Regions from separate parts of the Variovorax sp. efr-133-TYG-130 genome, predicted to be linked through region 1. Evidence: riboswitches for the same ligand, from Rfam matches in the RefSeq annotation. Region 1 holds a riboswitch; the other holds the start of a gene.
What was found. A riboswitch is a leader RNA that binds a small molecule or an ion and turns the genes downstream of it on or off. The one in region 1 is predicted to bind glycine.
Positions count from the first base shown of each region.

Region 2: it holds a riboswitch for glycine, as region 1 does, so the genes downstream of both, QRN67_RS21455 (D-amino acid dehydrogenase) here and gcvT (glycine cleavage system aminomethyltransferase GcvT) in region 1, are expected to answer to the same signal.

Region 1 covers NZ_JARVTD010000040.1:49,023-63,509, forward strand. The annotation lists gene QRN67_RS30265 (MFS transporter) at 1-900, shown strand, start outside; gene QRN67_RS30270 (L,D-transpeptidase Cds6 family protein) at 980-1,453, shown strand; gene QRN67_RS30275 (hypothetical protein) at 2,043-2,603, shown strand; glycine riboswitch at 2,919-3,009, shown strand; glycine riboswitch at 3,022-3,134, shown strand; gene gcvT (glycine cleavage system aminomethyltransferase GcvT) at 3,180-4,352, shown strand; gene gcvH (glycine cleavage system protein GcvH) at 4,416-4,787, shown strand; gene gcvP (aminomethyl-transferring glycine dehydrogenase) at 4,836-7,745, shown strand; gene QRN67_RS30295 (DUF3014 domain-containing protein) at 7,771-8,682, opposite strand; gene QRN67_RS30300 (DUF2855 family protein) at 8,818-9,867, opposite strand; gene QRN67_RS30305 (TetR/AcrR family transcriptional regulator) at 9,983-10,606, shown strand; gene QRN67_RS30310 (alpha/beta hydrolase) at 10,581-11,258, opposite strand; gene QRN67_RS30315 (NAD(P)H-dependent flavin oxidoreductase) at 11,285-12,337, opposite strand; gene QRN67_RS30320 (hypothetical protein) at 12,442-13,404, shown strand; gene QRN67_RS30325 (UDP-N-acetylglucosamine 1-carboxyvinyltransferase) at 13,442-14,487, opposite strand, start outside.
Region 2 covers NZ_JARVTD010000027.1:71,104-85,590, forward strand. The annotation lists gene QRN67_RS21395 (LysE family translocator) at 1-11, opposite strand, end outside; gene QRN67_RS21400 (VOC family protein) at 17-709, opposite strand; gene QRN67_RS21405 (PhzF family phenazine biosynthesis protein) at 724-1,647, opposite strand; gene QRN67_RS21410 (glutathione S-transferase family protein) at 1,653-2,294, opposite strand; gene QRN67_RS21415 (PhzF family phenazine biosynthesis protein) at 2,329-3,165, opposite strand; gene QRN67_RS21420 (LysE family translocator) at 3,178-3,816, opposite strand; gene QRN67_RS21425 (aminotransferase-like domain-containing protein) at 3,840-5,042, opposite strand; gene QRN67_RS21430 (DMT family transporter) at 5,096-6,082, opposite strand; gene QRN67_RS21435 (LysE family translocator) at 6,079-6,678, opposite strand; gene QRN67_RS21440 (aminotransferase-like domain-containing protein) at 6,801-8,255, shown strand; gene QRN67_RS21445 (PhaM family polyhydroxyalkanoate granule multifunctional regulatory protein) at 8,347-9,099, shown strand; gene QRN67_RS21450 (FIST signal transduction protein) at 9,145-10,425, shown strand; gene QRN67_RS21455 (D-amino acid dehydrogenase) at 10,444-11,745, opposite strand; glycine riboswitch at 11,839-11,957, opposite strand; glycine riboswitch at 11,972-12,060, opposite strand; gene rfbB (dTDP-glucose 4,6-dehydratase) at 12,175-13,245, shown strand; gene rfbD (dTDP-4-dehydrorhamnose reductase) at 13,242-14,132, shown strand; gene rfbA (glucose-1-phosphate thymidylyltransferase RfbA) at 14,156-14,487, shown strand, end outside.

The sequences.
Region 1 (14,487 bases):
GCGATGGTGCTGTGCGGGCTGGGCATCGCGGCCTACCACCCGCCCGCCACCGTGGCGGCGCGCGCGGCCGGCGGCGCGTCGCAGAAGGCGATGAGCGTGTTCTCGGTGGGCGGGACCATCGGCGCGTCTTTCGCGCCGGTGCTGGCGGCCGCCGTGGTCAGCGGGGGCAGCCTGTCGCGCAGCTACCTGCTGGTCGTGCCCGCGCTGGCGATGGGCGTCGTGTGGATGGCCGCCAATGCCGGCAGCGGCGCGGCCTCCGCCGCCACGGCGGCCGCTGCGCGCAAGGCAGGCGCCGAAGTGCTGAAGCCGCACAACGACTGGCGCGCCTTCAGCCTGCTGGTCGCGACCATCATCGGCTGGTCGATCCCTTACGTGACGGTGCTGTCGATGCTGTCGCTGCGCATCACGCGCGACCTGCATGGCACCGCCTTCCAGGGCGCCGCGGCGCTGACCTCGTTCACCGCCGCGGGCGCTGTGGGCACGCTGCTCGGCGGCTGGCTGGGCGACCGCATCGGCCGCATGGGCACGATCCGCGCCGGCTACCTGCTCGCGCTGCCGTCGCTCGCGGGCCTGGTGCTCGCGCCAGATGCCGGCTGGGCGCTGGCCTGCACCGCGCTGCTCGGCATGTGCATGTTCCTGCCCTTCGCCGCGCAGGTGACGCTGGCGCAGGACTACCTGCCGCGCAACCCGGCCACGGCCAGCGGCATCACGCTGGGGCTGGCGCTGTCGGTGGGCGGCCTGGTGTCGCCGCTGTTCGGCATGCTGTCCGATGCGCGCGGCCTCGGCGTCACGCTCACGACGGTGCTGTGCGTGCTTTGCGTCGCGACGGTGCTGGCCTTGAGGCTGCGCAACCGGTCGATGCAGGCGATGCCGGCCGAGGTGGAGCGAGCGGCGGCCTGAGCCTCGCGCGGCGCGTTGGTTCACTGCCAGAATCGGCGTCGGACTCGACGCCTATAACCGACAAAGAGGGAACTGCGCCATGAACCGATCCTTGACGACCACCAGCCTGCTCGCCGGTGGACTGCTGCTGGCCACGGCCGCATTCGGCGCCACGCCGCCGACAACGCCGGCAACGCCCACAGCTACCGAGACAGCAGCCCCCGCTCCCACGGTCGGCATCGCCGAAGTCGAGGCCGCGGTGCGCGCCTGGGCCGCGGCCTGGTCGGCCCGCGACGCGGACCGCTACCTCGCCGCCTACGCGCCCGACTTCACGCCGGCGCGCAACCAGGACCGCAAGCGCTGGGAGACCGAGCGGCGCGCGCGCATCGCGGACAAGTCGAGCATCAGCGTGGGCATCGAAGACCTCGTCATCAGCATCAACGGACAGGCCGCGAGCGCCAGGTTCAAGCAGGTCTACCGCGCCGACAAGGTGAAGGAAACGGGTCGCAAGACACTCGAGCTGCAGCGCGTGGGCAACCAGTGGCTGATCCGCAAGGAAAGCGCGGGCGGCTGACGGCTCACAACCCAGCTTCGTCAGGGCCCAGGCCACGGTGCCCAACTGCATCACGTTGAGCGCCATTCCGGCAATGTGGAGCTGGCGGAACCGGCGGGCCGAAACGTCCAGCGCCGGGATCGTGCCGCGCAGCAGGTCCATGCGTGGAATGATCAGCCAGCGGCGCAGCGAAAAGGCCAGTCCGGCGACGAAGGCCATGCCCGCGGCAAATGCCGGCCTGCCCGACCAGGCGTAGCAGAGCGCCGCCGCGCTGCCCGTGAGCATCGTCGCGAGGTAATACACGTTGAACAGGCCACGGATGAAGCGCGAGTCCAGCGGCGTGTCGTGCTTGAGGATCAGCAGCGGCAGCGATCCCATCATGAAAAAGCCCATCCACACGAGCAGCAGGACTGTCGCCATGAGTGCAAAGACGATGGGAAGCATGAGGTGGGCCCCTTCCGCGGTGCCGGAGCATACCGCCGGGCAAGGCAGTCGAGGTACCGGGAAATCGTGCGGGGCCAACGCCATTTCCATAAGCGAAAAGGGTTCATGAAGATGTCACCGCTTGCAACGATGCTGCTGCCCTCGATCTCCGAAAGCTGTGGCTGCCATGTTTCCCACCAAGACCGACAAGGCGCGCGACGAACTCCAGGGCGGACAGCGCACGCTCAGCCAGCGTGAACGCGCACTGCTGCTCATGGCCGACGGGCGGCGTTCGCTGAGCGACTTCAGCCCGCTGTTCAGCACCCGCGACGAAGCCGAGCAGGCCATCCAGACGCTGGTGCAGCGCGGCTATCTGCAGACTCCGAAGGTGGCGGTTGCCCCCGGCAAGGCCGTGCCCCCTGCCCCGGCGCCCGCCCAACCCGCACCGCTCCCCGCGAGCGAGCCGATCCAGATCGCCACATCGGCCGACACCTTCGACGGCAAGCGCTCCCTGGCCACCACGCGCATGTTCCTGTTCGACATCTGCGAGCGCATGTTCGTGCGCCGCGATCCCAAGTTCGCGCTGCAGATGCGCGACGCCCTGCGCGAAGCCCGCGACCGCGAAGCCATGCTGACCATCGCCGCGCTCATGCTCACGGAAATCGAGAAAGCCGCCGGGCCCGAGCGCGCCGAATCGCTGCGCGAGCGGATCGACAAGCTGCTGCCGCCGGCTGAAGTCGTGCACTGACTGGAACAGCGCTCTCTTGTGCCGAGTGCTGTTAGGGGCGCGCTCACGCCGACGGGGTACCTTGCTCCGCGAATGTCCTCCGCCCTTCGGGCTCCCCCTTTATTTCGCTGCGCAAGGCACCCCATCGTCGTGATCGATAGACCACGCGGTTGAACTGCCCGAACAAGCGCCGTACCCACCGTGCGCGGGGCGCCGGGTGCTCCCCGCAGCGAAATAAAGGAGGAGCCCGAAGGGCGGGGGACATTCGCGGAGGGGAGCACGCGGTGGCCTGCGCACAAGCCCTGAACACAGCGCTCCTTCCCGTATCAACTACACTCGGCGGGGTCAGGAGAGAGCCCCGCCAGCCGGGGCCGCCGAAGGCGCAGGGGTTTCCCGAACGCTCAGGCAAAAGGACTGACAAGGCGCCGGCGAACACCGGCGTTTCCTTGCTGGAGAGAGGCCGCCGTACCGCAAACGGCGCAGCGGCCCACCGAAGGAGCAAACCCCGATCGTGGGGCGAATCTCTCAGGTAAAGCGGACAGCAGGGGTGGCCCATGGCTTGCGTCATGGATTTTGTCTGCCCCTTTGGAGTGCCCCGTGGCCGCTTCCTCCGCACCCGCTACCGAACTTCTCAAGACGCCGCTGCACGACCTTCACGTGGAGCTCGGCGCCCGCATGGTGCCCTTCGCCGGCTATTCCATGCCGGTGCAGTACCCCGCCGGCCTCATGGCCGAACACAAGCACACGCGCGATGCGGCCGGCCTGTTCGACATCTCCCACATGGGCCAGTTGCGCCTCGTCGGCCCCGACGCCGCGGCCGCCTTCGAAACCCTGATGCCCGTCGACGTGATCGACCTGCCCGCCGGCAAGCAGCGCTACGGCCTGCTGCTGAACGACGAAGGCGGCATCCTCGACGACCTGATGTTCTTCAACGAAGGCCACGGCTCGCTTTTCGTGATCGTCAACGGCGCCTGCAAGGTGGCCGACATCGCGCACATCCAGCAGAAGATCGGCTCCCGCTGCGAGGTGCAGCCCTTGCCCGACCACGCCCTGCTCGCGCTGCAGGGCCCCAAGGCCGCGGCCACGCTGGCGCGGCTGTCGCCCGGCATCGAGCGCTTCGTGTTCATGACCGGCGGCGCGCTGCAGATCGGCGGCATTCCCGCCTTCGTCACCCGCAGCGGCTACACCGGCGAAGACGGCTTCGAGATCTCGGTGGCCGCGAAGGACGCCGAGCCGCTGGCCCGCCTGCTGCTGGCCCAGCCCGAGGTCAAGCCCATCGGCCTGGGCGCGCGCAATTCGCTGCGGCTCGAAGCCGGCCTGTGCCTGTACGGCAACGACATCGACACCACCACCACGCCGGTCGAGGCTTCGCTCAACTGGGCGATGCAGAAGGTGCGCCGCGCTGGCGGCGCGCGCGAAGGCGGCTTCCCCGGCGCCGCGAAGATCCTCGCGCAGCTCGCCGCCGCCACGGCGGGCACCGCCGGCCACACCGACCACGACACGCTGAAGCGCAAGCGCGTGGGCCTCGTGGCGCTGGAGCGCATTCCGGTGCGCGACGGCACGGTGCTGCAGTCATTCGAAGGCCAGGACATCGGCATCGTCACCAGCGGCCTGCTCGGCCCCACGGCCGACCGCTGCATCGCCATGGGCTACGTGGCCACCGCCTTCGCCGAGCCCGGCACCCGCGTGCAGGCCATCGTGCGCGGCAAGCCGGTGCCGATGGAAGTCTCGACCATGCCTTTCGTGCCGACCCGCTATTACCGCGGCTGAACGCGGCAGACCCGGCTAGGCTCTGCACCCCGATTCATTTTTTCCACGAGGAGTTTTCTCACCATGAGCATCAAGTACACCAAGGACCACGAATGGGTGTCGGCCGAAGGCGACGCAGCCACCGTCGGCATCACCTTGCACGCGCAGGACGCGCTGGGCGACGTGGTGTTCGTCGACCTGCCCGAAGTCGGCAAGACCTTTGCGCAGGGCGAAGTTGCCGGCGTCGTCGAGTCGGTCAAGGCGGCAGCCGACGTTTTCATGCCCGTGTCGGGCGAGATCACCGAAGTGAACGAAGCCCTGCGCGCCGACCCGTCGCTGGCCAACAGCGACCCGCTGGCCGCCGGCTGGTTCTTCAAGGTCAAGCTGAGCGAGCCCGCGCAGCTCGACGCCCTGCTGGACGCCGCCACCTACGACAAGTTCGCGGCCGAGTCCTGATCGCCTGATTTTTCTTCCGAGCCCCCTTCTTCCCGAGCCCCCACCGCCATGCCGATTCCCGCCCTTCCCTCTTTGCAAGAACTAGAGAATGCCGAAGAATTTCTCGCCCGCCACATCGGCATCGATGCGGCGGACGAGGCGCGCATGCTGCCGGTGATCGGCTCGGAAACGCGCTCGGAGCTCATCGACGGCATCGTGCCCGCGGCCATCCGCCGGGCGCGGCCGATGCGGCTGCCGGCCCCCGTGACCGAAGCCGACGCGCTGGCCGAGCTGAAGGCGATGGCCTCGAAGAACAAGGTGTTCAGGAACTTCATCGGCCAGGGCTACTACGGCACGCACACGCCGGGCGTCATCCTGCGCAACATCCTCGAGAACCCCGCCTGGTACACCGCCTACACGCCCTACCAGGCAGAGATCTCGCAGGGCCGCATGGAAGCCCTGCTCAATTTCCAGACGATGGTGTGCGACCTCACGGGCATGGCCATCGCCAACGCGTCGATGCTCGACGAAGCCACGGCCGCCGCCGAAGCCATGACGCTCGCCAAGCGCAGCGTGAAAGCCAAGAGCAACGTGTTCCTGGTGTCGGGCGACTGCCATCCGCAGACCATCGAAGTCATCAAGACGCGCGCCGCGCCGCTGGGCATCGAGGTGAAGGTGAGCACGGTGTCGGAAACGCTGCCGCACCTGATGGTGAGCGGCGCATTCTTCGGCGTGCTCGCGCAGTACCCGGCCACCACCGGCCACGTGCACGACCTGCGCCCGCTCGCGGGCCATGCGCACCAGTGCGATGCCGCCTTCATCGTGGCGGCCGACCTGCTGGCGCTGACGCTGCTGGTCGCGCCGGGCGAGTTCGACGCCGACATCGTCTGCGGCACCACGCAGCGCTTCGGCATGCCGCTGTGCAACGGCGGCCCGCACGCCGCCTACCTGGCCTGCCGCGACGAGTTCAAGCGCTCGCTGCCGGGACGCCTGGTGGGCGTGAGCGTCGACACGCACGGCCAGCCCGCCTACCGCCTCGCGCTGCAGACGCGCGAGCAGCACATTCGCCGCGAGAAGGCCACCTCCAACATCTGCACCGCGCAGGTGCTGCCGGCCGTGGTGGCCAGCATGTACGCCGTGTACCACGGGCCCGACGGCCTCACGCGCATCGCGCAGCGCGTGGCGGCGCTCACCGCCATCCTGTCGGCGGGCCTGTCGCAGATGGGCCGCGAGCCGGTCAACACCACCGCCTTCGATTCGCTGACGATCCGCACCGGCGACGACACGCCGGCCATCATCGAGCGCGCGCAGGCCGCCGGCGTCAACCTGCGCCAGCGCCTGCAGCAGCACCTGGGCATCTCGCTCGACGAGACCACCACGCGTGCCGACGTCGAGACGCTGTGGGCCCTGTTCGCGCCCGCCGGCAAGCAGCTGCCGCGCTTCGACGACCTGGCCGCGAACACCACGCCGCTGATCCCCGAAGACCTGCGCCGCGCGAGCGCCTTCCTCACGCACCCGGTGTTCAACACCCACAAGAGCGAGACCGCCATGCTGCGCTACATCCGCAGCCTGTCGGACAAGGACCTGGCGCTCGACCGCAGCATGATCCCGCTGGGCAGCTGCACCATGAAGCTCAACGCGACCAGCGAGATGATCCCCATCACCTGGCCCGAGTTCGCCAACATCCATCCCTTCGCGCCGGCCGACCAGCAGCTCGGCTACGCCCAGCTCGATGCGCAGCTGCGCGCCTGGCTGTGCGAGGCCACCGGCTACGCGGGCATCAGCCTGCAGCCCAACGCGGGCTCGCAGGGCGAATACGCGGGCCTGCTGGCCATCAAGTCCTTCCATGAAGCCAAGGGCCAGGGGCATCGCAACATCTGCCTGATTCCATCTTCCGCGCACGGCACCAACCCCGCGAGCGCGCAGATGGTGGGCCTGCAGGTGGTGGTGACGGCCTGCGACGCGCAGGGCAATGTCGACATGGACGACCTGAAGCGCGCCTGCGAAAAGCACAGCGCCAACCTGGCCGCGGTGATGATCACCTACCCCAGCACCCACGGCGTGTTCGAAACTCGCGTGAAGGAACTCTGCGAGCTGGTGCATGCGCACGGCGGCCGGGTGTACGTGGACGGCGCCAACATGAACGCGCTGGTCGGCGTGGCTGCGCCGGGCGAGTTCGGCGGCGACGTGAGCCACCTGAACCTGCACAAGACTTTCTGCATTCCGCATGGCGGCGGCGGCCCGGGCGTGGGTCCGGTCTGCGTGGTCGAAGACCTGGTGCCGTACCTGCCGGGCCATGTGACGGCCGGCGTGCCCTCGCACGGCGTGGGGGCCGTGTCGGCGGCCCCGCTGGGCAACGCGGCCGTGCTGCCGATCAGCTGGATGTACTGCCGCATGATGGGCGCCAAGGGCCTGCAGGCCGCGACCGAGACGGCCATCCTGAGCGCCAACTACATCAGCGCGCGCCTGAAGGACCACTACCCCACGCTGTACGCCAGCCCCAATGGCCACGTAGCGCACGAGTGCATCCTCGACCTGCGCCCGCTCAAGGACACCAGCGGCGTCACCGCCGAGGACGTGGCCAAGCGCCTGATCGACTACGGCTTCCACGCGCCCACGCTGAGCTTCCCTGTGCCCGGCACGCTGATGGTGGAGCCCACCGAGAGCGAGCCGCTGGCCGAGCTCGACCGCTTCATCGACGCGATGATCGCCATCCGCGGCGAAATCCGCCGCATCGAGGAAGGCGTCTGGCCGAAGGAGGACAACCCGCTCAAGCACGCGCCGCACACCGCCGCGAGCCTGCTGGGCACCGAGTGGAGCCACCCGTACTCGCGCGAACTCGGTGCGTTCCCGCTGGCCACGCTCAAGAACGCCAAGTACTGGCCGCCGATCGGCCGCGTCGACAACGTGTACGGCGACCGCAACCTGTTCTGCAGCTGCGTGCCCGTGGGCGACTACCAGGAAACCGAAGAGGCCTGAGTCCAGTTGCCCAGGCCGGCCTGGGCTACTGCGACTTCTTCTTCGCGAGGTCCGCGGTCGCGATATGCTGGCGCAGCCCGCGCAGGCTGGCCTTCATCTTGCGCTCGTTCTCCGGGCCCATGCGCACCATGATCTTCTGGCCGGCGCTCGCCTTCTCCAGCGCCTGGTCGACGTACTCGTAGCGCACCCACGGGCGCTGCGAAGGCACGTCGCCCTTCACCTCGACCAGCCGCACCTGCACCGGGCCCTTGGGCTCGGGCGCCTGCAGCAGGTTGTCGATCACCGCGATGAGCCGGTCGTTGAAGTAGCGCCCCGGGTAGCCCAGCTCTTCATAGGCCTGCTGGAACAGCGGATAGAGCCTGGCGTACACCGCCGCGGCCTTGGCCGGATCGACCGACTGCACCAGCATCACGAAGCCGTTGTAGCGCGCCGCGTTGTTGGCGGAAATGGTCTGCGCCTCGCCCTGCCCCTCGGTGATGAAGCGCTGGCCCGTGGGCTGCACCGGCCATGCGCTGGCGGGCGCCTGCTCGCGCGCCAGGTTGTCCACCGTGGCCACGAAGCGCCGCACGATGCCGTCGGAACGCAGGAAGGCTTCGGCGTTCTTCGCGCCCAGCAGCTCGGCCAGCGCCTTCATCACGCGCGAATCGGAATCGGCGAGCTTGGGCAGCGCGGCGTCGGGCGGCGCGAGCGCATCGACCGGGTTCTGCGGGCCGGTGGGCTCGGCCTTTGCGGGCGTTGGCGGCGGCGGTGCGTCGGCCGGCGCGGCGGCCACGGGCGTGGGCTCCGGCGGCTTTTGCTGTTGCTGGTACCAGCGCCAGCCGAAGAAGCCGGCGGCCAGCAGCACCAGCACGATGACGATGATCGTGCCAACGGGCGTCTCGCGGCGGGGGCGGAATTCGGGTGCGTCGCGCGTGTCGCGGATATCGCTTTCGGGCATGGGTCGGTTTCCTTTGGCTGGCGTGGAAGGCACAGGGGAGACGAAGCTATGGTGCACCAATAAGGGCACCGCAGCGTCCGCATCGCTCCCTGTCGTCGTAACGCCCTGTGACGTGCCGGCCCGGCGGAAGTTCAGTCAGCCTGCGAGCCGCACCACATGCGCCTGCCGCGGGTCGACCTTGCCGGCGTGCAGGTCGGCGATCACCGCCTGCGCATGCGCGAAGCCCTCGCCCTGCGCCAGTGCCATCCAGCGGTTGCCGGGCCGGCTGATCTCGGCGATGAAGCGGCCCTGCGCCTCGTTGAAACGGCGGTTGACCTCCTGCGGGCCCCAGTCGGCATTGCGCTTGCGGATCTGCACCGGCGCAAAGTAGAGCTGCGGCGCGGGGCCGGGCAGCATCGTGGTGTCGCCGAGGAACTCGGTCTTCTGCGCGGAGCCCGCATAGCAGTCGTAGACCAGCGATTCGCCGAAGTGGTGGTGCACGGTCGCGCGCAGTTCGTCGTTGCCGGAGAAGTCGACATACAGCGTGGGCACGTCGGCGGGCAGCGTGGCGATCTCTTCATAGGCCAGCGTGCGGTCGTAGCAGCCCAGGCCTTCCACGAAGGCGCGATTGCCGGTGGACGTGGCGGCAATCAGCTCGAGCCCTTCGCGCCTGCCCAGGCAGAAGGCCGTGCCGAACGCGGTCTTGCTCGACGCGCTCGACACCACCACCTGCTTCGCGCCGAAGAAGCCGTTGTCCTCCAGGAAGTCGGCCAGCATGAACGATGTGATGAACAGCGGACGCACCAGCATCTGGTAGTCCTCCAGCGCGGCGACGTAGCCCGCGTCGTTGCTGCAGCGCATGTACTGGTTGTAGGCCGACACCAGTTCGCTGCGGTGCGAGGCGCCGTCGTAGAAGCCGCGCGGCGTCACGCGTACCGGCTGCATGCGCAGGTGGCTCGCGATCGGGAAGTAGCCGTAGAAGCGCTCGCCCACCGCCACGCCCTCCACGTTCGAGGCCGCCACATCGGCGAAGCCCCAGGCCGGCATGTGGCCCCAGTCAGCGTCGCCGGTCGGAAAGAAATGCCAGTACTTCATGACCGCGTCGCCGAAGGCCGCGTAGGTGATGTTGTTGGTGGTCAGCGAGAAGCGGCCGATCTTCATCAGCACCTCGCCGGGTTGCAATGCGCCGGTGTCCTCCGTGGTCATGACACGGGTAGTGCCGAGTGCGTTCTTGCGCGTCTGGAGGCGGGTTAAAGTGAATGCGTTGTTCATTCGCAAACTGTATGGCGGCCCGCTTCGCGGCGGGTTCGGAAACCCGTCGATGCCGGACGCACCCCGCTCCAAGCCCCTGAAACGCCCCACGCAGGCACGCAGCAAGTTCACCGTGCAGGCGATCTACGACGCCTTTGTTCGGATTTGGAACGCGCACGGCTGGGAAGGCGTGACCACGCGCGCGGTGGCGCTCGAAACCGGCATCGCGGTCGGCACGCTGTACGACTACTTTCCCGACAAGGAGGCCCTGCTCTCGGGCTATGTGCGCCACTGCATCGAGGCGCTGCTCGCGCGGCTCGATGCGGATGTGATCGTGCCCGCGGACATCGGCTGGCGCGAAAGGATGCAGCGCCTGGTGCGCATCACCTGCGACACCCGGCTCGAAGGGCTGCCCGCCTTCGACCACGAAATGCTGATGCTCGAACACCGCGTGGCCGAACCCAAGCACCACCGCCGCGTGTACGACGAACTCGCGGCGCGCTGGCTGAGGGCCTTCGCAACCTGCACGGACCTGGAGCCGCGGCCCTCGCCGGACACCATCCACGCCCTGCTGACCGCCTGCTGGGGCGCGCGCCGCTACCGCCTGCTGTTGCAGCCCGACGCGGCCGGCGACAACGGCGCCTGGCTCGCGGAGATGGAAGCAATGGTCATGGCGCGTCTGGCGATGCGCTGAGCGACTGCAGCCATGCCAGCGTGGCCTGCAGTTCAGCGGGCCGAATCTCGTGCGCGCCCGGGAAGTCGCCGCCCGAGAGCGTCAGCGGCAATGTGCGCGCCAGTTCGCGCGTCACTTCCGCCGCGCTCGGCGGAATCACGTTGTCGGAACTGCCGTGACTCACCCACAGCGCCTTGCCCTCGAAGGCCTCGGCGGGCGCCACGTGCGGCACCACCTGCGACAGCAGCCGGCTGTGCCACACCATCGCGGCGCGCACGCTCTCGGGCTTGGTCAGCAGCAGCGACAGCGCCATGATCCCGCCCTGGCTGAAGCCGCCGACGATCACCCGCTCCGGCGGCACGCCGAGCTGCTGGCCGGCCGAGGCGATCATCTCGCCGACGAGGAAGCGGCTCTCGCGCTCCTGCTCTTCGTTGATCAGGCGCTCGCCGTTCGGCAGGAACTGGAACTCGAACCACGCATAGGCATCGGGCGACAGCACATACGGCGCGCGCAGGCTCAGCACATGAAAGTGCGGCGGCATCATGCGCGCGAGGCCGAACAGGTCCTGCTCGTTGCTGCCGACGCCGTGCATCAGCACCAGCAGCCAGGGTTCGGCGGTGCCCGGCCAGGCCGAGTGTTCGAGGAATTTGAGGGGCAGGTGAAGTTGGGTCATGAGGGTGGAAGCAGTGAGAGCAGTGCTTATCGGATTGCCTGGAAGCCGCGTGCCAGTTCGCGCGTGAGCTCGGCCGCCGGCACCTCGCGGCAGCCGGTCGCGTTCTGGCCGGACCACAGCGGAGAAAAATCGCCGCTGCCCTTTGCCTCGGCCTTGGCACGCAGCGGCGCGATGCCCGAGGTGGCCAGCGGGAACTCCGGCGCCGCCGCGCCGATGGGGCCCAGGTCGCGCATCACGCGGTTCACGATGCCGCGCGCGGGCCGGCCGGTGAAGAGATTCGTCAGCGCGGTGTGGCGCGCGGCTTCGCTCTTGAGCGCGGCGCGGTGCAGCGCGCTGGTGGTCGCCTCGGGGGTCAGCATGTAGGCGGTGCCGATCTGCACGCCCGCCGCGCCCAGCGCCATCGCGGCAGCCACGCCGTTGGCATCGGCGATGCCGCCGGCCGCGATCACCGGCAGCTTGACGGCATGCACCAGCTGCGGCAGCAGCGCGAAGGTGCCGAGCTGCCTGGTCAGGTCATGGGACAGGAAGTGGCCGCGGTGCCCGCCGGCCTCCAGGCCCTGGGCGATGACCGCGTCGACGCCGCGCGCCGCGAGCCACAGCGCCTCGTCGAGCGTGGTGGCCGAAGCCAGCACCTTGGCGCCCCAGCCGCGCACCCGCGCCAGCAGCGCCTCGGACGGCAGCCCGAAATGAAAGCTCACCACCGGTGGACGGAACTCGGCGATCAGGTCGGCCACGTCCGCGCTGAAAGGGTTGCGCCCCGGGCCGGCGGGAATGCTCGCGGCGTCGATGCCGTGCTCCGCGTAGTACGGTGCCAGGGCGGCGCGCCATGCGGCTTCGCGCTCCGCGCTCGGTTCCGGCGGGGTGTGGCAGAAGAAGTTGACGTTGAAGGGCTTGTCCGTGCCCGCGCGGATGGCCGTGAGCTCGCCGCGCATGACCTCGGGGCTCAGCATGGCGCCAGGCAGCGAGCCGAGTCCGCCCGCATTGCTGACCGCGATCGCCATCGCGCTGCCTTGCACGCCGGCCATGGGCGCCTGGATGAGAGGAAGTTCGGTGCCGAGGATCTGCTGCAGCGTCGTCATTCGAAATGCGTCCTGGAATGTCGGGAAGCGGCCATTGTCCTGTCTGCGGGGAAGTGACGGCGGCGGCGGGGTCATCGGCATGCGGCTTCGGCACAATCGCGGGCATGCACATTCCCAGTTCCGACAGGCCGCGCGCCGCCCTGGCCAAGGCGGCCGTCGTTGCCGCGCTCATCGCGCTGGCCGGCTGCTCCCAGCAAGACAACAGCAGCACCGCGGCCGACGTTCCGGCCGCCACCGAGGAAGCCCTGGCGCCAGCCGCCGAACTCGCCGCCCCTGCCTTTTCGGCGACGCTCAAGCGCGGCGACCTCATGCCGCTGGTGTTTCCCGGCTGGGAAGACAAGGACAAGGGCCGCGTCGGCACCGTGACGCTGCCCGACATCGGCAACGACGGCAAGCCCGTGCCCGACAGCGAAGGCGAGCAGCAGGCCGACGTGTCGCCGCGCGAGGTGGTGCGCCTGGACGACACCCACGCCGTGATGCTGACCGAGACCGTGCCCCTGGACGACCAGGGCCAGCCCATGGACGCCCACGTCGCCGGCGCCTGGATCGGCGCCTACTTCTTCGAGCAGGGCAACGACGGCTGGGCGCTGTCCAAGCGCAACGACGCCGTGGGCTACCAGGGCTTCATGGGCAGCATCGGCAAGACCGCCGTCGAGCGCATTGCGCCGCAGCGCTTCGTGCTCACCGCCACCAGCGGCAGCTGCTGGCAGGGCTACTGCGGCAGCTGGCTGTCGGTTTACGAACTGGGCGCGAGCGAGGTGCGGGAAATGGTGAGCGGCATTCCCATGTCGGCAAGCAACGGCGGCGCCGACGGTGCCTGCGAGCAGGTGCTGGCCAACGAACGCCCCGAGACACCGCCGCGCGGCAGCTGCTTCGAGGTCGAAGGCTCGGCGCAGTTCGCGCTGGGCACCGACGACGAGCCCGGCGAGATGCGCCTGGTGTTCAGCGGCACGCGCACCTCCGGCGCGGGCGCGCGCGCCGAGTCGGTCGACAGCACCGTGGTGTACGCCTACCGCAAGGGCAGCTACGTGCCGGGCAGCGGGCGCAACCCGGTGCCTTCTTTCTGAGCGAGGCGCGGGCTGGTCCGCCGCGGCCCGCCTCGCGCTATTCCTCGCTGGTCCACTCCACCTGCACGCCCAGGCTGCGCAGGTTTTCCACGAAGCGCGGGTGCGCGCGGCGGATCGGCGTGGCGTTGCGGATTTCCGAGCGGCCTTCGATGCTCGCCGCCACCATGAACAGCGCGATCGCCACCCGAATGATGTAGGGGCTCTCGACCACCGCGGGCGTCAGCGGATTGCCGCCGAAAGTGATGAGCCGGTGCGGGTCCGACGAGAACACGTGCGCGCCGAACTTCGACAGCTCGCCGGTCCAGCCCAGCGCGCCGTCGTACACCTTGTTCCAGAACATCGCGTTGCCCTGCGCGCGCACGCCCAGCGCAATGAAGATCGGCAGCAGGTCGACCGGAAAGTACGGCCACGGCGCCGCTTCCACCTTGGTCAGCACGTTGCTGGTGAACGGCGTCTGCACCTTCAGCGGGCCGCTGCGCAGCGCACGCGACCAGCCGTCTTCATGCACGATCTGCACGCCGAACTTGGCGAAGGTGCGGTCCAGCAGCGGAAAGTTTTCAGGCGCGCTGTTGCGCACCACCACGTCGCCGCCGGTGATGGCGCCGAGCGCGAGGAAGGTGGTGATTTCGTGGAAGTCTTCGTCGAAGCGGAACTCCCCGCCCTTGAGCGTGCCGCCGCCGTGCACCGTGAGCCGCGAAGTGCCCATGCCGTCGATGCGCACGCCGATCATGGCCATGAAGCGGCAGAACTCCTGCACGTGCGGCTCCGACGCGGCGTTGGTCAGCGTCGAAGTGCCGCCCGCGGCGGCCGCGCACAGCACGAAGTTCTCTGTGGTCGTGACCGAGGCGTAGTCCAGCCAGTGGTCGGTGGGCGTCAGCCGGCTCTTGCTGTAGACCAGCAGCGAACCTTCGGTGCGCTCCACCTCGCCGCCGAAGCGCTGGAACACCTCCACATGCGGATCGATCTCGCGCACGCCCAGCGTGCAGCCCTTGACGTTGTCCTCCAGCCGCGCCACGCCGAAGCGCGCGAGCAGCGGCGGCACCAGCATGATCGACGAGCGCATTTCCTCCGGCAGGCGGTGCA
Region 2 (14,487 bases), on a different contig from region 1:
AGTGTCAGCATGATCGTCAGAGTCCTTTGGATTCGAGCGTGACGGGGCCGCGCGGCGTGTCGAGCAGCGCGACGAGATTGGGCGGGCCGGCATCGACGCGCATGTCCTGCATGCCGATGGCCGACAGGGCCGCCGCGAGGGCGGGTGCGCGCGGGTGCGTGGCCCGCAACGCGCGCATCGCAAGGCCGGACGCCGGCATCGCGTCGGTGGGGTGCACCGGTCCCCACTGGATCAGCGTGGGCAGCGCGCCGTAGAACAGCCGCTGGCCGTCGTCGCGCACGGTGATCTGCCATTCAAGCCGGCCGGCCGGCGTGTCGCGCGAGGCTTCGAGCAACTGGCCGCGGTCGATGTGCGCATGCTCTTCGTGTGCCAGGGCGCGCATGGCCGCATGCGCGTCGGGCACGCGCGCGACGAAATGGATCAGCCGCGGCCCCTGCCGGGCCAAGCCGGCCCGCAGTTCGTGGTCGTCAAGGTCGAACCAGCGGCGCGTGCCCGGCCGCGAGGGCTGCCGCCCGGGCTCGATCGCGATGATTTCCAGGTAGGCGGCCGGGAATGCATCGCTCGCGATATTCAGCAGCCGGTTGTGCGTGCCCATCAGCGGATGGGTGCCGCCCGGGCCCGGCACGACGCCGAGCGTGGCTTCGCACCACGCCACGCCCTCGTCGAGCGAGGCCGCGGCGATCACGAGGTGGTCGAGTCGCGCACGCATGGCGGTCGTCATGCCTACAGCGTGACCTGGCCGTCGATGCAGGTCACGGCGTCGCCGCCGACCCAGATCCGGCCTTCGGCGTCGCGCTCGATGTACACGCGCCCGGCGCGGCCGAGGCACTGGCCTTGCGCCGCGAGATAGCGCTCGGGCATGTGGCCGTCGGCGATCAGCCACTCGGCCAGGCTCGCGTTCAGGCTGCCGGTGACCGGGTCTTCCTGCACGCCGACGGGCTCGGCGAAGGCGCGCACCTCGAGGTCGATCTTCGCGCCGTCGTCGTACTCGGCGGCCGGGCGGTTGCCGAAGGCGCGGGCCTCGCGGTTGGAGCGGCCGATCAGCGGCGAGGTGTCGATGGCCGCGGGAACGCCCGCCACGCCGGCCTTCACGCCGAGTTCCCTGAGCGTGCGGTGGTCGGGCGTGAGCGCCAGCACGGCGTCGGCGTCATTCACCAGCAGGCCGAACCAGACCGGGCCGTTGTCGAGCACCTGCGCCGCAATGATCTGCTGCGCCTTCAGGCCCAGCGCGCCGGCTACCTTGGCCAGCAGCGCGGGGCTGGGCGCGCTGCGCTTGAGCGGAGGCGCGGCAAAGGCCAGGCGTTCGCCCTCGCGGCGCAGCGGCACCAGGCCCGCGCCGCATTGCTGCACCACCATGCCGGGCGCCTTGGGCTTGCCGCCGGCCTGCAGCCATGCATGGCAGCTGCCGATGGTCGGGTGGCCGGCAAAGGGCAGCTCGCCACCGGGCGTGAAGATGCGCACGCGGTAGTCGGCCGTCGGTTCGGTGGGCGGCAGCAGGAAGGTGGTCTCGGACAGGTTGGTCCACTGCGCGAAGCGCTGCATCGCGGCGTCGTCGAGGCCGTCGCCGTCGATCACCACGGCCAGCGGGTTGCCGCGGTAGGCCGTGGCCGTGAAGACGTCGACTTGCTTGAAGGGGCGGGATTTCATCAGTTTCATTCGAGGCTTAGATCGAGCACGCCGCGCGTGCCGGGGCGGGAAAGGAGATCGGCGTACCAGCGCTCCACGTTCGGCCAGCTTGGCCGGCGGTATTCGGCCGCGGGCAGGCCGAACCAGCGGTGCGCCTCGCAGCCGACGGGGATGTCGGCCATGGTGAAGCTGTCGCCGCCGAGATAGGCGCGCTTGGCCAGGTGCGCGTCGAGAATCGCGAACAGCGCCTCGCTCTCGCGCACCGAGGCGTCGATGAGCGCGCTCTGGCGTTCCGACGGCGGCGTGCGCACCCACTGGATGAAGGCGTCGCGGCTCGCGCGGTTGAGCGTGGTCTGCTGCCAGTCCATCCAGCGTTCGGCGTCGAAGCGCGCGGGCAGCTCGCTCGGGTAGAAATTGCCGTGCGAATGCCTGGCGCAGAGGTAGCGCACGATCACGTTCGACTCCCACAGCGTCACGCGCTCGGCGCCTTCGCCGTCGTCGATGGCGGGCACCATGGCATTCGGGTTGATCGCCAGGTATTCGGGCGTCTGCACGATGCCGAACTTGCCGCCGGCCTCGGTGCGCTGGAAGTCGAGCCCGAGTTCCTGCGCGCACCACACCACCTTGCGGACGTTGATCGAGCTGATGCGGCCCCAGATATTGAGCATGGTCGGGTTCTTTCTTTTGCAGGTTCTTCGGCGCTCAGGGCCGCATGATGCGCGCGGTGCCCGAGACGCGGATGGAGCTGCCCGGCACGGGCGAAATGTCGGCGTGCAGGCGCGACAGCATGCCCATGTCTTCGCCCTGCACCACGTCGATGGCGCCGCCGTGCGGCCAGCCGATGTCGCGCAGGTAGCCGGCCAGCGCGGCCGTGGCGGCGCCGGTGGCGGGGTCTTCGTAGACGCCGCCGGACGCGAAAGGGTTGCGCGTGTGCAGCCGCTGCGCGGTCTCGGCAAAGACCAGCACGATGGTCGTGAGCCCGGCGCGGGCCATCAGCGCGCGGCCGGCCTCCAGCTCGTAGTGCATCGCCGAAAGCGCCGCGCGGCTTTTCAGGGCCAGCACCAGATGGTCGGCACCCGCGTGGGTGACGGCCGGCGGGATGCGCGGATCCAGGTCTTGCCGGGCATGGCCGAACAGGGTCAGGGCCTCGGCCACAAGCTCGGGCGACGCCGCGGCGCTGCGCGTGGGCGGCGACTGCAGCGCGGCCTCGACCAGGCTGCCGCTGCGCCGGCCTTCCACCGTGATCCGCGCATTGTTGAGCGCGAGCGGAAACACGCCGTCGCCTTGCCGCATTGCCAGCGCGGCACCCAGCGCGATCGTCGCGTGGCCGCAGAAGGGCACTTCGGACCGAGGCGCGAAGTAGCGCACGCGCCAGCCGCCGTCATCGGCGCGGGCGGCGAACGCGGTTTCCGAAAAGCCGACTTCCGCGGCAATGCGCTGCATCTGCGCCGCGGGCGGCAGCGCATCGGCGATGACGACGCCGGCGGGGTTGCCGCCCGTCTCGCCATCGGAGAAGGCCGCGATCTTCAGAACGTTCATGGCAAGCCCTCTTCAGCGAGGTGAAGGACGATCGAGGAAGAGCAGGCGCACGGCCAGCCCCAGCATCACGGCGGCCAGCAGGCCGCTCTGGAACCGCGCCGCGCCGGGCCGGTCGTGCAGCCAGCGGCCGATCTGCCCGCTGCACGCGCCCAGCAGCGTGTTGAAGGCCAGCGCGGCCATCGACAGCACCACGCCGAGCTGCACCAGCTGCAGCGGCACGCTGCCGCGCGAGGGGTCGACGAACTGCGGCAAAAACACCATGAAGAACAGCAGCGCCTTCGGATTGACGAGGTTGTTCAGCAGCGCCATGCGCACGATGCGGCCGAAGCCGGCAGGCTGCGCCCGCGCGCCGACGCGAAGGCCGCCGCCGCTTCGCAGCGCCTGCACCGCCAGCCACACCAGGTACAGCGCGCCCGCATAACGCAGCACGTTGAACGACGGCGGCCACGCCGCCACCAGCGCGGTGACGCCGGTGGCCGCGAACAGCGTGTGCACCAGGTCGGCCGCCGAGATGCCGACGGCCGCAGCGAACCCGCCGCGCGGACCATGGGCCACGCCGTGCGAGAGCACGAACGCCATGTTCGGGCCCGGCGACAGGAACAGCGCCAGTACCGCGAGCAGGAAGAGCGAGAGCGTCGCGAGGCCGATCAAGGGAGGGCTCCTGGGTTGTGCTTTCAGATCTGCGCGGCTGCGAGCTGTTTGTCGCCGAGCAGCACCAGTTCTTCGCGCAGCGTCTGTGCCAGCGCGGCGATGGCGGTGTCGATCTCTTCCACGCTCGCGGTCACGAACGACAGGCGCAGCGTGCGCGGATCGCCTTCGCCCGCGTAGAACGGCGCGCCCGGCACGAAGGCCACGTTGCGCTCCACCGCCTTGGGCAGCAGCGTCACGGTGTCGACGCCCTCGGGCAGGCGCGCCCACAGGAACATGCCGCCCTTGGGCGCGTTGAACTTCACGTCCAGGCCGGCCATCTCGCGCTTGAGCGCTGCGATCATCGCGTCGCGCTGGCGCTTGTAGAGGGCGCGGATGGTGGGCACGTGGCGGTCCAGGAAGCCGTCCTTCATGACGGCTGAAACCATGCGCTGCGTGAAGATCGGCGTGTGCAGGTCGACCGCCTGCTTGGCCTGCAGCAGCTTCGGGTAGATCGACTTGGGCGCCACCAGGAAGCCCAGGCGCAGGCCGGGAGCCAGCACCTTCGAGAACGAGCCCAGGTAGATCACGCCTTCGAGGTTGCGCGCGGCCAGCGGCAGCGGCGGGGCTTCGTCGAACCAGAGCTCGCCGTAGGGGTTGTCCTCGACGATCGGCAGGTTGGCTTGCGCGGCGGCGGCGGACACGGCGGCGCGGCGCTCCTCGGTCATGGTGCGGCCGGTGGGGTTCTGGAAATTGGGCAGCAGGTAGACGAAGCGCGCGTCCTTGGCCTTGGCCACGAGGTCGTCGACGATCACGCCTTCGTCGTCGCTGGCCACGCCCACCGGGTTCGGCTCCATCGGGCCGAAGGCCTGCAGCGCGCCGAGGTAGGTGGGCGTCTCGACCAGCACCTTGCTGCCCGGATCGATCAGCACCTTGGCGACCAGGTCCAGCCCCTGCTGCGAGCCGGTGGTGATGAGCACCTGCGAGGCGTCGACGTCCCAGGGCAGCATGTCGGCCACGGCCTGGCGCAGCGGCGCGTAGCCTTCGCTGGCGGCGTACTGCAGCGCGGCCTGGCCGTCGTTGTGCAGCACTTCGGCGCAGGCGTCGGCGAACGCCTGGATCGGGAAGGTCTTGGGCGAGGGCAGGCCGCCGGCCAGGCTGATGATGCCGGGGCGCTCGGTGACCTTCAGGATTTCACGCAGCACCGAGGGGTTCATCTTTGCGGCGCGGGCGGCGAGTTTCCAGTTCATGGCTTTCTTCTTTCAGGCGGTGAGGTGAGATTCGAAGGAGAGGGTACGGCGGATCAGCGTCCGTGCGGGCTGGCCTTGCGGGCGGCGGCAGGCGTCATTTTCGGCGCTGCGGCCTGTGCCGGGTTGGTGGCGGGGCTGGCCGGCTGCGACAGCCGCTTGCCCACGACCACGGTGGACACCACCGCGATCGCGAAGCCCAGCGTCACCACGTCGAGCGGCTCGCCCAGCAGCGGGATCGACGCCAGGATCGACAGGAATGGTTGCAGCAGTTGCGTCTGGCTCACACGCAGCGCCCCGCCCAGCGCCAGGCCGCGATACCAGGCGAAGAAGCCGATCCACATCGAGAACATGCCCACGTACACGAAGGCGAGCCAGGCCGAGGTGGCAACGGGCTGCCGCGGCCAGAGCGCCAGCGTGGCCGGCAGCGTGACGGGCAGCGCCATCACGCAGACCCAGCAGATCACGCGCTCGGCGCCCAGCGACGGCGTGACCTGCGCGCCGTAGATGTAGCCGAACGATGCCGCGACGACCGCGCCGACCAGCAGCAGGTCGGCCCACTCGAAGCCGAAGCCGTGCCCCGCCTGGCTGGCGCGCAGTACCGAGAACACCACCACCAGCAGGCTGCCTGCGATGGCGCAGAGCCAGAAACCCAGCCGTGCGCGCTGGTGCAGCACCCGGGCCGCCACGGCCGCGGTGACCAGCGGCAGCAGCGCCGTCACCACCGCCGCATGGCTGGCCGTGACCACGCGCAGCGCGTAGGCCAGCAGCAGCGGAAAGCCGACGGCATTGCCCAGCACCGCGATGCCCAGCGGCCGCCACTGGTGCGGGGCCGGGCGCGGCGAGCGCGTCACCAGCAGGAAGACGGCCGACAGCACGCCGGCCAGCGCCGCGCGCCCGAGCGTGACGAACCAGGGCGACAACTGCGGCGCGTCTTGAGAGCCGGTGGCCAGCCGCGTCATCGGCAGCGTGATGGCGAACATGGCCACGCCGACGACGCCGAGCCACATGCCCAGCGTCTCGTCCTTGATGCCCGGCCTCATACGCTCACCATCCACCAGGCGGTGAGCACCAGCACCAGGCCCATCGCGCGGTTGAACCACAGCAGCCGCGCGCCTTTGGACAACCAGTCGCGCAGCAGGGCACCGACCAGCGCATAGGCGAAGTTGCTGGCGAAGGCGAAGAACAGCATCACCGGCGCCACGATGGCGAAGCGGCGCAGCGCATCGGGCTGCCCGGCGATCCAGCCGGCCACCAGCGTGAGCGCCAGCAGCCAGGCCTTGATGTTGACGAACTGCAGCATCACGCCCTGGCCGAAGCCGACCGACAGCCTGGCGCTGTCGGCGTTGCCGAGCGTCGCGCTGCCGCTGAGCTTCCAGGCCAGCCACAGCAGGTAGCCGATGCCCAGGGCCTTGATGGCCACCCGCAGCGGCGGCACCGCCACCACCAGCGCGCCGATGCCTGCGGCGCACAGCACCAGAAGCAGCGTCCAGCCGACCGGCACCGCGACCACGAAGCGCATCGCGCGCGGCAGGCCGCCGTTGGCCGCCAGGGCGGTCGAGAGCGTGGTGTTGGGACCGGGCGAGAAACTCATCGCCGTGGCCAGCACCAGCAGCGCGGTGAATTCTTGCCAGTTCATGACACACACTCTAAACTTGAGACCATTACAGTTCCAGTACAGATGATCGAACAAACACTGAAACTGTATTGGTCATTCCTTCGGCACAGAGCCCACAAGGCTCTTCTGGAACACGGGCACGCATGCTGACAAGAACCTCCACCCAGTCGCTCACGGGGCAGCTGGCAGACCGGCTGGCCGAACGCATCCGTACCCGGCTGCTGCCGCCCGGCGCGCGGCTGCCCTCCGTGCGCGAATGCGCGCGGCAGCAGGGGGTGAGCCCCTACACGGTCGTCGCCGCGTACGACCAGCTGCTGGCGCAGGGGCTGGTCGAAGCCCGCCGGCAGCGCGGCTTCTACGTGCGCGACGCCGCGCCGGTACAGGAAGGCCGCCTGGCCAATCGCACCCATGGGACCAATGGCACGGATGCCATCGGCATGCCGGCGGCCATCGCCGTGCAGATGATGGCCTCGCGCGTGCCGGCCGACGCCAGCTCGCTGATCCGCAGCATGTTCCACCGGCCCAGCGACAAGCCGCAGCCGGGCATGGGCGTGTTCCCGCCCGACTGGATGTCGTCGACCTTCATGCCCACGGCCGTGCGGCGCATGACCAGCACGGCCGCCCTGCAGGAGCTGTCGCTCCAGTACGGCGAGCCCGCCGGCGACATGAGCCTGCGGCGCAGCCTGTCGCAGAAGCTGGTGGGCATCAACGTGCCGGCCACGCCCGACCAGATCGTGACCACCATCGGCGCCACCCACGCGCTGGACATCGTGAGCCGCACGCTGCTTCGCGCGGGCGACCCGGTGATGGTCGAGGAGCCGGGGTGGGCGCTCGAATTCGCGCGGCTCGAGGCGCTGGGCATGCGCATCCTGCCGGTGCCGCGCCGCGCCGACGGGCCCGATCTGGAGGTGATGGCGCAGTACTGCAAGCTGCACAGCCCCAAGCTGTTCGTGAGCGTGAGCGTGCTGCACAACCCGACCGGCTACAGCCTCACGCCGGGCAGCGCGCACCGCGTGCTCAAGCTGGCCAACGAGCACGACTTCCACATCGTCGAGGACGACACCTACAGCCACCTCGCGCCCGAGCACGCCACCCGGCTCAGCGCGCTCGACGGGCTGCAGCGCACCATCTACGTGAGCGGCTTCGCCAAGATCCTGGCGCCCAACTGGCGCATCGGTTTCCTGGCCGCGCCGCCCGCGCTGAAGGAGCGGCTGCTCGAGACCAAGCTGCTGGCCACGCTGACCTCGCCCACGCTGTTCGAGCGGGCGCTGTCGTGGTGCATCGACCAGGGCCAGCTGCGCCGGCATTCGGAGCGGGTGCGCATCCGCCTCGACGGGGCGCGGGGGCGGGCGGTGAAGCTCGCCATGTCGCACGGCTGCACCTTCGCGTCGGAGCCGGCGGGGCTGTTCGGCTGGGTCGACACCGGCGTGGACACCGACGCGCTCACGCAGCGCATGCTCGACCAGGGCTACCTGCTGGCGCCGGGCTCGCTGTTCCATGCGCGCCGGCCGCCGAGCACCATGATGCGCATCAACTTCGCGACCTCGCAGGACGCCACTTTCTGGAAGGTTTTCAGCAAGGTCCGCGACGAACTCTGACAGCAGGTAAATCCCCGCGCCGGCCGGGCCGGACGGCAAGGGCTTGGAGTAAGCTGGGAACACAAGAAAACCCTCCCAGGAGACCTTCCGCATGAGCAACGCCAGCAAGCCCTTCGACTTCAGCCAGTTCGTCCCCGGATTCGACTTCCTGAAGAACCTCGCCGGCGGTGCCGCGGCGGGTGCCGGTGCCGGTTCGGTGCCTGGGATTCCGAGCCTCGCGAGCTGGGTCGCGCCCACCCTGAGCGTGGAAGAAGTCGACAAGCGCATCCAGGAACTCAAGACGGTCCAGTACTGGCTCGAGCAGAACGGCCATGCGCTCAAGGCCACCATCCAGGCGCTCGAGGTGCAGAAGATGACGCTGTCGACGCTGCGCGGCATGAACGTGCGCATGGAAGACATCGCCAGCGCGTTCACCAAGCAGGCCGCGGCCATGGCCCCGGCGCCCGCGGCTGCAGCCCCGGCAGCCCCAGCGGAGCCGGAGCCCGAGGAGGTCGAGGAAGAAGACGAGCTGCCCGAGGAAGAGGAAGCGCCGGCGCCGCAGAAGACGAAGACGCGCGCACGTCCGGCCGGCGAGGGCGCCGGCGTGGTCGATCCCATGCAGTGGTGGGGCTCGCTCACCGAGCAGTTCCAGCAGATCGCCAGCTCGGCGCTGCAGGACGCCGCGCAGCTGAAGGTGCCGGCCATGGCCCAGCCGCTGGCCGACGCGGTCGGCAAGGCGATGGGCGGCAAGCCGGCGGCAACCAAGGCCCGCAAGCCCGTTGCCGCGGCAAAGAAGGCGGCGGCTCCGGCCGCCAGGAAAAAGACGTCGACCGCCGCGCGCAAGCGAACCTCCAGCCGGCGCTGACGTCATACCCATACATTTTTTGGAAAGAACGGGTTGGCACGCATCATGAAACTGTTTCCCTCCGGTCATGCCACCCACCCGCAATGGCGCATGGCGGCCGGCCTCGTGCTGGCCCAGTTGCGCGCACAGATGGCATTGCCCGACTACGCGCCGTCGCCGACGCTCGGGCTGCTCTACATCACCGACCACTACGCCGCCGAGGCGCAGGACATCCTCGACCACCTGAGCGCCGAACTGCCCGAGGTGACCGACTGGTCGGGCACCGTCGGCATCGGCGTGGCGGCCAACAACGCCGAATACTTCGACGAGCCCGGCATGACGCTGATGCTCTGCGCGCTGCCGAGCGACCAGTACCGCGTGTTCTCCGGCGTCGCGCCGCTGGGCAACTCCGAAATGAGCGGCTTCGAGGCCCACACCGCGCTGGTGCACGCCGACCCGGCCACGCCCGACCTGACCGAGCTGATCGCCGAGATGGCGGGCCGCACCGACACCGGCTACCTGTTCGGCGGGCTCTCGTCGGGCCGTGGCGGCGCGCTTCAGTTCGCGGTCGGCGGCAACGGCAACATCCGCGGCCATGGGGCGGCGGGCGGTGTGTTCTCGGGCGGCCTGTCGGGCGTGGTGTTCGGCGACGGCGTGCGGCTGGTGTCGCGCGTCACGCAGGGCTGCCAGCCGCTGCGCTCGGGCGCGGTGCGCGAGCGCGAGATCACCGAAGCCGACGGCAACCTGCTGCTCAGGCTCGACGGCGAACCCGCCCTGGACGTGCTGCTGGCCGACCTGCAGGTGTCGCTGGAGAGGCCGCAGGAAGCCATCGACGCCGTGCGCAACACGCTGGTCGGGCTGGCCGACGCGGGCAGCGACGGCATCCGCCGCACCGGCGACCTGGGCGCCGACGTGCTGGTGCGCCACATCATCGGGCTCGACCCGACGCGGCGCGGCATCGCGATTGCCGACACGGCCGAAGCCGGCATGCGGCTGACCTTCTGCCGCCGCAATGCGCAGGCGGCGCGGGCCGACCTGATGCGCATCTGCGCCGAGATCCGCGAAGAGCTGGAGCCCGAAGAGCAGACGCTGGCCACCGCGCGCGCCGTGGCTGCCGGCGAGGCCGAGGCGGCGCCGCATCCGGCGCGGCGCATCGCGGGTGCGGTGTACGTGAGCTGTTCCGGGCGTGGCGGCCCGCATTTCGGCGCGCCGGGCGCCGAGTTGCAGATCGTGCGGCACGCGCTGGGCGACGTGCCCCTGGTCGGCTTCTTCGCCGCCGGGGAGATCGCGCGGCACCACCTGTATGGCTATACCGGGGTGTTGACGGTGTTCACGTCCAACGACTGAACACCTTTCAGTCGCGGATCACGCCGGCTGCAGCATGCGTGGCTGCGGCGCCGGCATCCCCGTGAACGCGAAATCCACCTCCGGCGCCAGCCCGCTCACGATGCGCGCGATCGACTTGCCGGAGCCGCAGGCATGCGTCCAGCCGAGCGTGCCGTGGCCGGTGTTGAGGAACAGGTTCGCAAGCTTCGTCTTGCCGATCAGCGGCACGTTGCTTGGCGTGGCGGGGCGCAGGCCGGTCCAGAACTGCGCCTGCGTGGTGTCGCCGGCGCCGGGGAACAGCTCTTCGACGCGGCGCACGATGGCTTCGCAGCGCACGCGGTTCAGGTCGCGGTCGTAGCCGTTGAGCTCGGCCGTGCCGGCGATGCGCAGGCGGTCGCCGGATTCCGAGGTGTAGCGCGAGAACACGAGCTTGAATTCGTCGTCGGTCAGCGAGACCTGATGCGCTTTGGAGGCGTCTTTGACGGGCAGCGTGACCGAATAGCCCTTGGCCGGATAGATCGGCAGGCGGATGCCCAGCGGCGCCGCGAGCAGCGGGCTCAGCGAGCCCATCGCCATCACGAAGGCGTCGCCGCGAATGCGCTGGAAGCGGCCTTCGGCATCGGTGACCTCCACGTGGTCGATGCTGCCGCCGGCCTCGCGCAGGGCGGTGACGGTGTGGCTCATCAGGAATTTCACGCCGGCTTCGGCTGCGAGCCGGGAGAGTTCGCGCGCGAAGCGGTTGGCATCGCCGGATTCGTCCTCGGCCGTGTAGGTGGCACCGGCCAGCTTGGGGCGGATGTGGGCGAGGGCGGGCTCGATCCTCACGGCCTCATCGGCCGAGATGACCTGGCGCTCGCAGCCCAGGGCGCGCATCTGCTCGGCGGGCGCGAGGGCGCCGTCGAATTCCTTCTGCGTCGTATAGAAGTGCAGGATGCCCTGGGTGCGCTGGTCGTAGGCGATGCCGGTGTCGCGGCGCAACTGTTGCAACATCGAGCGGCTGTATGTGCCAAGACGCACGATCTGCTCGATGTTGTGGCGGGTGCGCGCCTGCGTGCATTCGCGCAGGAACTGCAGGCCCCACAGCCACTGGCGCATGTCGGCGCGGATGCGGAACAGCAGCGGGGCGTCTTCCTTGCCCAGCCACTGCAGCACCTTGAGCGGCGCGCTGGGGTTGGCCCAGGGTTCGGCATGGCTGACGGAAATCTGCCCGCCATTGGCGAAGCTGGTTTCGGCGGCCGGGGTGGCCTGCCGGTCGATCACGGTCACTTCGTGGCCGAGTTGCTGGAGGTAGTAAGCCGAGGTCACGCCGAGCAGGCCGGCGCCAAGAACGATCACGCGCATTTCAAGTACCTTTGAGGTGCTGCGCTTGAACGGCGGGCGAGGGTGAATACTATTGAATTAATAGCAAGCAACCGGACGACCGCTGTCCAAGTTGCCGCTCCCCCTGTCCTCGGTACCTGAGAGATTCACCCCGCTGCGCTCGCAGAGGGTTTGCTCCTTCGGTGCATCGCGACCATGTTGAAAGGGTGCGATGGCTCTCCAGACGGCGTTTCAGTTGATGCAGTACTGACCCCCTGTTCGGGCCGACCTGAGCGTTTATGGGAGTTTGCGCCTTCGGTAGGGCCATTTGATGGCCCGCTCTCCTGCAGTGGGGCGATTGTAGGCGGGGCTTGCGCAGGTGCCAACTGCGGAATTAAGGCCAGCGTGCCAATGGGATAATCGCCTGTTGATTTGCCGCAGGGCGATCGTTCCACAACAACAGGGGACCTCATGATCCTGGTTACCGGCGGCGCCGGTTTCATTGGCGCCAATTTCGTACTCGACTGGATCGCAAACAGCGACGAGCCTGTCGTGAACCTCGACAAGCTGACCTACGCCGGCAACCTCGAGACGCTCGCATCGCTCAAGAACAACCCGCAGCACATCTTCGTGCAGGGCGACATCGGCGACAGCGCCCTGGTCGACCGCCTGCTGGCCGAGCACAAGCCGCGCGCCGTGGTCAACTTTGCCGCCGAGTCGCATGTCGACCGGTCGATCCACGGCCCCGAAGACTTCGTGCAGACCAACGTGCTCGGCACCTTCCGCCTGCTCGAATCGGTGCGCGGCTACTGGAGCGCGCTGCCGGCCGACCAGAAAACGGCCTTCCGTTTCCTGCATGTGTCGACAGACGAGGTCTACGGCTCGCTTTCGAAGACCGACCCGGCCTTCACCGAAGAGAACAAGTACGAGCCCAACAGCCCGTACTCGGCCAGCAAGGCCGCCAGCGACCACCTCGTGCGCGCCTGGCACCACACCTACGGCCTGCCGGTCCTCACCACCAACTGCTCCAACAACTACGGCCCGTTCCACTTCCCCGAGAAGCTCATCCCGCTGATGATCGTCAACGCGCTGGCCGGCAAGCCGCTGCCCGTGTACGGCGACGGCATGCAGGTGCGCGACTGGCTGTACGTGAAGGACCACTGCAGCGCCATCCGCCGCGTGCTCGAAGCCGGCCAACTGGGCGAGACCTACAACGTGGGCGGCTGGAACGAGAAGCCGAACATCGAGATCGTCAATACCGTGTGCGCGCTGCTGGATGAGCTGCGCCCCAAGGCCGACGGCAAGCCCTACAAGGAACAGATCACCTACGTCACCGACCGCCCCGGCCACGACCGCCGCTACGCCATCGACGCACGCAAGCTCGAAGCCGAACTTGGCTGGAAGCCCGCCGAGACCTTCGACACCGGCATCCGCAAGACCGTCGAGTGGTACCTCGCGAACAGCGAGTGGGTGCGCAACGTGCAAAGCGGCGCCTACCGCGAGTGGGTCGAGAAGCAATACGACGCAAAGGCCGCGGCATGAAGCTGCTGCTGCTGGGCAAGGGCGGACAGGTCGGCTGGGAGCTGCAGCGCAGCCTTGCGCCGCTGGGCGAACTGGTGGCGCTCGATTTCGACAGCACCGATTTCCACGCCGACTTCAGCAGGCCGGAGCAATTGGCCGAGACGGTGCTGAAGGTCCGCCCCGACGTGATCGTGAATGCCGCAGCACACACGGCCGTTGACAAGGCCGAGAGCGAACCCGAATTCGCGCGCAAGCTCAACGCCACGTCGCCCGGCGCGGTGGCCCAGGCCGCCCAGCAGATCGGCGCGCTGATGGTGCACTACTCGACCGACTACGTCTTCGATGGCAGCGGCAGCAAGCCCTGGAAGGAAGGCGACGCGACCGGCCCGCTCAGCGTGTACGGCCAGACCAAGCTCGAAGGCGAGCAGCTGGTGGCGCAGCACTGCCCGCGCCACCTGATCTTCCGCACAAGCTGGGTGTACGCGGCACGCGGCGGCAACTTTGCCAAGACCATGCTGCGCCTGGCCAAGGAGCGCGACAAGCTGACCGTCATCGACGACCAGTTCGGTGCGCCCACTGGTGCCGAGTTGCTGGCCGACGTGACGGCCCATGCCATCCGCGCCACGCTGCAGGATCCGGCCAAGGCCGGGCTCTATCACGCGATTGCGGGCGGTGAAACGACATGGCACGGCTATGCGCGCTTCGTGCTCGAAATGGCGCAGCAGGCCGGCGTCGAGCTCAAGGCCGGCCCGCAGGCTGTCGAGGCCGTGCCGACCAGCGCCTTCCCGACCCCTGCGAAGCGCCCGCACAACTCGCGTCTTGACACCACCAAGCTGCAGACCACTTTCGGCCTGCGCCTGCCGCCTTGGCAGGAAGGCGTTGCGCGCATGCTGCGCGAGACGCTGTGAAGAACATCCACGAAAAGAAAAGCATGACCAAGACGACGCAACGCAAAGGCATCATCCTGGCCGGTGGCTCGGGCACTCGCCTGCACCCGGCAACGCTTGCCATGAGCAAGCAACTGCTGCCGGTGTACGACAAGCCGATGATCTACTACCCGCTGAGCACGCTGATGCTCGGCGGCATGCGCGACATTTTGATCATCAGCACGCCGCAGGACACGCCGCGGTTCCAGCAACTGTTGGGCGATGGCAGCCAGTGGGGCATCAATCTGCAGTATGAAGTGCAGCCCAGCCCGGACGGGCTTGCGCAGGCTTTCATCATCGGGGACAAGTTCGTCGGCAACTCGCCCAGCGCGCTGGT